2 regions of the Thauera sp. 63 genome follow, and region 1 is predicted to be linked to the other one. Evidence: predicted binding sites of a transcription regulator. Region 1 holds the regulator's gene; the other holds the start of a gene.

Region 1 (3,795 bases):
CGGGTTGCAGTCCGACAGCCGCTTCGCGGAAGCCTTCGTGCGCGGCAAGGCCGCGCGTTTTGGCGCGAGCCGGCTGCGCAACGAGCTGGCCCGTCGCGGTATCGAGCGCGAACTGATCGACGAGGCCATCGCCGGCGAATGTACCGAGTCCGAGATCGAGCGTGCCCGCAGCGTGCTGCATGGCCGCTTCCGCGAGCCGCCGACCGACCCCCGCGAGTGGGCCCGGCAGGCGCGCTTCCTGCAAACCCGCGGCTTTGCGCCCGACCTGATCCGCAAGCTGCTGAAAGAGCCCTACGATGAGTCTGCTTAAGGTCGCCGGTCTGCAGAAGCGCTACAAGGCGCGCACGGTGGTGCACGACGTCGGCTTCGAGGTCGGCTCGGGCGAGGTCGTCGGCCTGCTCGGCCCCAACGGGGCGGGCAAGACCACCTGCTTCTACATGATCGTCGGCCTGGTGCGTGCCGACGGTGGCCAGATCGGGCTGGACGGCAAGGATCTCACCCACCTGCCGATTCACGCCCGTGCCCGCCTCGGCCTGTCCTACCTGCCGCAGGAAATGAGCGTGTTCCGCAAGCTCACGGTGGCCGAGAACATCCGCGCGGTGCTCGAACTGCAGGGGCTGGAGTCACGCCAGATCGACGAGCGCCTGCAGGAACTGCTCGAGGAACTGGGCATCACCCACCTGCGCGACAACACCGCGATCTCCCTGTCGGGTGGCGAACGCCGCCGCTGCGAGATCGCCCGCGCGCTCGCCACCGATCCGCGCCTGATCCTGCTCGACGAGCCTTTCGCCGGCGTCGACCCGATCGCCGTGATCGATATCCAGAAGATCATCCGCTTCCTCAAGGAACGCGGCATCGGCGTGCTCATCACCGACCACAACGTGCGCGAGACGCTTGGCATCTGCGATCGCGCCTATATCATCAGCGAGGGTCGCGTGCTCGCCAGCGGCCAGCCTGACGAGATCATCGCCAACGAGAAGGTGCGCCAGGTCTACCTCGGCGAACATTTCCGCCTCTAGCGCCCGAATGAAACCCAGCCTCCAGCTCAAGCTCTCGCAGCACCTCACGCTGACGCCTCAGCTGCAGCAGTCGATCAAGCTGCTGCAGCTGTCCACGCTCGAGCTGAACCAGGAGATCGAGCGCTTCCTGCTCGAGAACCCGATGCTCGAGCGCGAGGAGATCGACGACTTCGTGCCGCAGCCCGGTCTCGCCACCAGCACCCCGCCTGCCGAACGTGAGCGCGAGCGCGAACGCGAAACCAGCGCCGAGGCCACCAGCGACGGCGAAGCAGGAAAGGCGAACGATCGCGAGGACAACGAGGAAGGCATCGACTGGTCCAACGTCGGCAGTGGCGCCCAGGCCAAGCGCGACGATGACGACGACACCGACTTCCAGGAGTTCCAGGCGGCCGAGCTGTCGCTTCGCGACCACCTCGACGAGCAGGTCGCGCTGTCGCCGCTCTCCGACCGCGACCGCGCGCTGGTGCGCTTCATCATCGAGGCGCTGGACGACGACGGCTACCTGCACCAGCCGCTCGAGGAGTTGCTCGAGTTGCTGCCACCCGAGCTCGACATCGACCTCGACGAGCTTTCCATCGCGCTGCGCCACGTACAGCACCTCGACCCTGCCGGCATCGGCGCACGCAGCCCGCAGGAATGCCTGTCGCTGCAGCTGCGAGCGATGCCCGAGACGCCGACGCAGATGCTCGCGCTCGAGATCGTTGACCAGCATCTCGAACTGCTCGCCGAGCGCAACTTCGCGCGCCTCAAGAAACACACCGGTTGCGACGACGACCAGCTGCGCGCTGCCCACGCTCTGATCTGCAGCCTCGACCCGCATCCGGGCTCGCGCCACTCCGTCTCCGAGACGCGCTACGTGCTGCCTGACGTCATCGTGCGCAAGATCCGCGGACGCTGGACCGTCAGCCTCAACCAGGACGCGATGCCGCGCCTGCGCGTCAACCGGCTCTACGCCAGCCTGCTGCAGCAGAACCGCGGCCAGGGCGGCGGCCTGACCGGCCAGTTACAGGAAGCACGCTGGCTGATCAAGAACGTCCAGCAGCGTTTCGACACCATCCTGCGGGTCTCCCAAGCCATCGTTGACCAGCAGCGGCAGTTCTTCGATCATGGAGACGTGGCGATGCGGCCACTCACTCTCCGGGAGATCGCGGACCAGCTCGAACTGCACGAATCCACCGTTTCGCGCGTCACGACGCAGAAATACATGGCGACGCCGCGCGGTGTGTTCGAACTCAAGTATTTCTTCGGCAGCCACGTCTCCACCGACACTGGCGGAGCGGCCTCTTCCACGGCGATTCGGGCGCTGATTCGTCAACTGGTGGACGCCGAGGACAGCAAGAAGCCGCTGTCCGACGCAAGGATTGCAGAAGTTTTGGGCCAGCAGGGTATCGTGGTCGCACGACGCACCATCGCGAAGTACCGCGAATCACTGAATATCCCGCCGGTCAGTCTGCGCAAATCGATCTGACAACAACAGGAGTTACCATGAATCTCAACATCACCGGGCGCCACGTCGAGGTCACCCCGGCCATCCGTGACTACGTGAGCACCAAGCTTGACCGCGTCATCCGCCACTTCGACAACGTCACCAGCGTGGCGGTGATCCTCTCCGTCGAAAAGCTGAAGCAGAAGGCCGAAGTCACGCTGCACGTGCGCGGCAAGGATCTCTTCGTCGAAAGCGACGACGCAGACATGTACGCCGCCATCGACTCGATGGCTGACAAGCTCGATCGTCAGGTGCAGAAATACAAGCAGAAGATGGCCGACCACAACCACGAAGCCCTGAAGCATCAGGAGCCGGAAGCCTGATTGCCAGGTTGCGGTTTTATGTCCGGGGTGTGGGTATAATGCGCGCGTTTTCAAGACGCGGCTTCAACGCATCCCGGTCCGTCCGATCGCCCAGCGCGGCGCCAGCGGCAACGGCGCTGCGCAAGCTCCACTGCGAATGAGCCTGATACCTCAACTCCTGCCACTGTCCAATGTGGTGGTCGATCTCGATGCAAGCAGCAAGAAGCGTGTCTTCGAACAGGCGGGGCTGCTTTTCGAGAACAACCAGGGCATCGCCCGCATTCTGGTGTTCGACAGCCTGTTCGCTCGAGAACGGCTGGGCTCCACAGGCCTCGGCCAGGGCATCGCCATCCCGCATGGCCGCATCAAGGGCCTGAAGGAAGCGGCCGGCGCCTTCCTGCGCCTGGCTGCCCCGGTGCAGTTCGATGCGCCCGATGGCCGCCCGGTGAATCTCCTGTTCGTGCTGCTGGTGCCCGAGCAAGCCAACGAGACCCACCTGCAGCTCCTGTCCGAGCTCGCGCAGATGTTCAGCGACCGCGCCTTCCGCGAGGCACTGCTGAACGCGCCCGACGCCGAACACATCCACCAGATGTTCCTCGACTGGGGTACCGATGCGGCAGACAAGCGTCGCGAGGCTGTTTGAGGCCCAGCGCGAGCGCCTTGAACTCACCCACGTCAGCGGACGTCTCGACGCCACGCTGGCCGTCGCTGAAGAGCGTATCTGGCCGGCCGACCTCGTCGGCCACCTCAACCTGATCCACCCCACGCGCCTGCAGATCATTGGCGCCGCCGAGCTGGCCTGGGCACGGCGCCAGACGACCGACAAGGTCGCCCATCACCTCAACGAGATCCTGTCGACCCGGCCACCGGCCATCATCATCGCCGACGGCTGTGCTGCCTCGAACATCATCCACGGCATCTGCGAGGCCCACGACGTCGCCCTGTTCACCACGCCGCAGCCCGCGGCCGGCGTGATCGACCAGCTGCG
Region 2 (3,795 bases), on a different contig from region 1:
CGGCACTGCCGAGCAAGAGAAACAGCAGGGCGACGACATGGCGGAAGACAATCCCATGTCGGGTCGACATCGACACTCTCCTCGGGCGGTCGCGGCATCAGTGTGGCGAATCCTGATGATCGGAGTGTCGGAGGGTGGCCGAAGTTCAGCGCTTCGGCTGCATGGGTGGCGATGGTGCCGGTGAAGGGCGGGCCTGACTGCGATGTGCCCGCCCGCCGCGGGCCGATTTCAGTATCCGCCGAAGCGGTCGATCCGACGGCGATCACGCTTGGTCGGGCGGCCATGCAGGTCGGCGCCCGGCGGTGCGGCGAACCTGCGCAGCTCGCGCGCGCGCTCACGCTGTTCGATGCTTTCGGTCGTTTCTTCGTAAAGCGTTTGCGCGACCGTCGCCGATCCGCGTTTTTCGGCAATCGCGCGCACGACGACCGAGCGGGTGTCCTCGCCGATGGTGACGTCGATCCGGTCTCCAGCCTTGACCTCGCGGGCGGGCTTCACCGCTGCGCCATTGAGCTTGACCTTGCCGCCATCGACGGCCTCGGTGGCAGCAGTACGATGCTTGAAGAAGCGGGCTGCCCACAGCCATTTATCGAGACGGGTTGCGCTGAGTTCTGTGCCGGTCACCTGCTGCGGTCCTGCCGAGTGGATCGTCGCCGCATTATCTGCAATGCGGGCGCCGCGGCAAAGCGGAAAGAACTGAGGGGCGCCGGGCCGGGCAGCACCACCTGGGCCTGCACAAAAAAATCGGACCACGCGCTGGTGGTCCGATTCGTCCTGCCGGAAAGCGCTCTGGTCTTACTGGCGCATACGCCGACGCGCCAGGGCCGCCAGTCCGAGGCCGAGGAGGGCGAGCGTGCCCGGTTCGGGTACGTTGTTGTCGTCGCCACCGACATCCGACTGACGTGCGCCCATCACGTAGGCGTAGGTCAGGGTTGCCGACTGACCCGCCTCGAGATCACCAATGAACCATGCCATCTGCAGGCCGTAGTCGCCGTCGTTGAAAGGGGTGGCCGAACCGAACACCGGGCCGTAGCCGGCCAGAACGTTGTAGGGATCATCGTTGTTGCAGCAGGAGGTGTTGATCCCGGTGTTCGAGCGGTAGACGTTCTGCAGGTCGAGGATGCCAATCGTCAGACCGGTACTCAGCCCCGCGGCGGAGACGAGGTCCTCGGGCGCAAACAGGGTGTTGCCACGCGTGTTCCGGGTGTCATACGAGTTGAAACGGTTGACGTCCGGATCCGGGTCGAGGTGGCGGCCGAACACCAGGTCGCCGAGGCTCTGCAGGGCGGTGATCACCGTCTGCACGACGACGCGCTCGTCGCCGTTGTTGAAGAAGTAGCTGTTGGTGATGCTCAGCGAACCGGCGAGGCTGCCGGTCCAGCTTGCCGCGTTGTCGTAGCCTTGGGCGGCGCCGCCCGTCAGCAGCGTCGGCGAGGCAAATCCGAAGTCTTCAGTCCACGCATTGTTGTTGACGCGGAATCCTGTCTCCGCGCTGTTGATCGCGAAGCCCTCGCTCGGGGTGCCCGGGGTCAGGTAGTCGTTCGGGATGCCGCCAGGTGCGAAGTTCTGCGTGCCGGTCGAGTCGTGCAGGATGCCAGGCGAAGTCGAGCCGTTGCTGCCAAGGGTGCCGTAGTCGCTGATACCGACGCGCACGTAGTTACCGGTGAGGGTCAGCGGCGCGGCCATGGCACTTGCAGCAAAGCCCGTCGTGAGCAGCGCGGAGAGAAGAAGATGCTTCATTGTTCAGTCCCCTGAGTTGATCCATGCGTGATGCCGAGTGCGTCGAGACGAGGTGAGTGCTTCTCGCGGTCCGCCCTTCTATCGCAGTCGCATCACAAAGTTTGCATTAGAAATAATGCATATAGCTTAAGCACCATTCGTGCCAAGATTTAAAGCGGAGAGTTTTCAAGGGTCTAGGCATACAAGCGGGAGTGAGGTGTAAAAAAAACCGACGCAACGCCAGACGTAAGAGCGTGCGTGGTGGTAGGGCGTAGACGAAGAAAAGCCGGGCGACGACACCTCACGGAGATGTCGTCGCCCGGCTCGGGATGGGTGAAGGCATTCAGCCGATCATGCCCGCACCCACCGTGTTGTTGGTGCTCTCGTCGATGATGATGAAGGCGCCGGTGGCGCGGTTGTCCTTGTAGCGGTCGGCGACGATCGGCTGTGCGAGCTTGAGCGTGACACGGGCGATGTCGTTCATGGCGAGGCCGGTGCTCGCTTCTCGCTCCAGAGTGTTCACATCGAGCCGGTAATCGATGGTCGCGACCTTGGCCTTCACTTCGCGAGTGGTGTGCCGCACCAGGTAGGTTCGGGCCGGATTCAACGGGGTTTCCGACAGCCAGCACACGGTGGCGTCGACTTGCTTGACGGGCTCTGGCGCCTCGCTCGACTTCACGATGAGGTCGCCGCGCGAGATGTCGATCTCGTCTTCCAGCAGCAGGGTCACCGATTGCTCGTGGATCGCGCGCGGCAGGCTGGCGCCCCCGAGTTCGATGCGCTTGACGCGGCTGGTGGCTCCCGAAGGCAGCACGGTGACGGCGTCGCCGACGGCGATCTCGCCCGATTCGACCCGGCCCATGAAGCCGCGGTAGTCGTGCAGCTCGGGGTTGGCGGAATCCTGCGGGCGGCACACGAACTGCACCGGCAGGCGGAAGTTCTCGGCCTGTTCGGTGTGGGCGGCGGGGGCGTTCTCGAGGATGTCGAGCAGGGTCGGGCCGTCGTACCAGCCGAGGCGGTCGCCGCGATCGACGATCATGTCGCCTTCCAGCGCCGAGATCGGGATGAAGCGCACGTCATTGATGCCGAGCCTGGCGGCGAAGGCGAGGTATTCGGCCTTGATGCGCTCGAACACGGCCTGGTCATAGTCGACCAGGTCCATCTTGTTGACCGCGACCACCAGGTGTGGAATGCCGACCAGGCTGGCGAGGTAGGAGTGGCGGCGGGTCTGCGTCAGTACGCCTTTGCGCGCATCGATGAGGATGATCGCCAGGTTGGCCGTGGAGGCGGCGGTCACCATGTTGCGGGTGTACTGCTCGTGGCCGGGGGCGTCGGCGATGATGTACTTGCGCCGGCCGGTGGAGAAGTAGCGGTAGGCGACGTCGATGGTGATGCCCTGCTCGCGCTCGGCCTGCAGGCCGTCGGTGAGCAGAGAGAGGTCGACCGCGCTCATGCCGCGCTTGGCCGAGGTCTTCTCGATGGCGTTGAGGGTGTCGGCGAGGATGGTCTTGGTGTCGAACAGCAGGCGGCCGATCAGGGTGCTCTTGCCGTCATCGACGCTGCCGCAGGTGAGAAAGCGCAGCAGGCCGTTGTCGATCTCGGGGAGGTGTTCAAGGGCGGACATGGTCATGATTCCTTCAATCTTTCTGTCAAATTCGGATGCTGATCGGCGCCGTTTGCCTTGCTTGCAGCTGGGGCCGCGCGGGGTATTCCTTCCGAGGCTGCGGAACTCGCCCTTCGGGCTCAGACAGTCCTCGCCTCTTCACGAATACCCCACACATCCCCAGCTACGTGCTTGCTGCGCGAAGGCACAAAACCCTCTACGTCCGCCGGTTCTGGTCTCGCGTTGGGCTGCTCTCACGATGCCTGGATGCGCACGGGGTGTTCCTGAAGGGGCGAGGACTGTCCGAGCGCAGCGAGTTCCGCAGCCCCGGAGGGAACACCCCGTGCGCGTCCCCGCAACGAACCTTTCAGCACAGACACTCAAGCAAGAAAACAACGCTCAGAAATACCCTTCCTTCTTCCGCTGCTCCATCGACGCCTCCGAAGTCTGGTCGTCCATCCGCGTTGCCCCACGCT

What was found. Region 1 encodes sigma-54, which starts transcription at its own class of promoters, with help from an activator protein. Its sites were predicted from a motif close to TGGCACGCTTNCTGCTNA; they were not measured.
Region 2: a site for sigma-54 is predicted at 1,865-1,882, ahead of C664_RS04050 (PEP-CTERM sorting domain-containing protein). Genes of this name have one in related genera too.

The regions. Positions count from the first base shown of each region.
Region 1 covers NZ_AMXC01000011.1:23,423-27,217, reverse strand. The annotation lists gene recX (recombination regulator RecX) at 1-310, shown strand, start outside; gene lptB (LPS export ABC transporter ATP-binding protein) at 297-1,019, shown strand; gene C664_RS11340 (RNA polymerase factor sigma-54) at 1,027-2,487, shown strand; gene hpf (ribosome hibernation-promoting factor, HPF/YfiA family) at 2,505-2,828, shown strand; gene ptsN (PTS IIA-like nitrogen regulatory protein PtsN) at 2,965-3,450, shown strand; gene hprK (HPr(Ser) kinase/phosphatase) at 3,419-3,795, shown strand, end outside.
Region 2 covers NZ_AMXC01000003.1:39,530-43,324, forward strand. The annotation lists gene C664_RS04040 (NfeD family protein) at 1-70, opposite strand, end outside; gene C664_RS04045 (RNA-binding S4 domain-containing protein) at 229-621, opposite strand; gene C664_RS04050 (PEP-CTERM sorting domain-containing protein) at 793-1,737, opposite strand; gene cysN (sulfate adenylyltransferase subunit CysN) at 2,060-3,340, opposite strand; gene cysD (sulfate adenylyltransferase subunit CysD) at 3,719-3,795, opposite strand, start outside.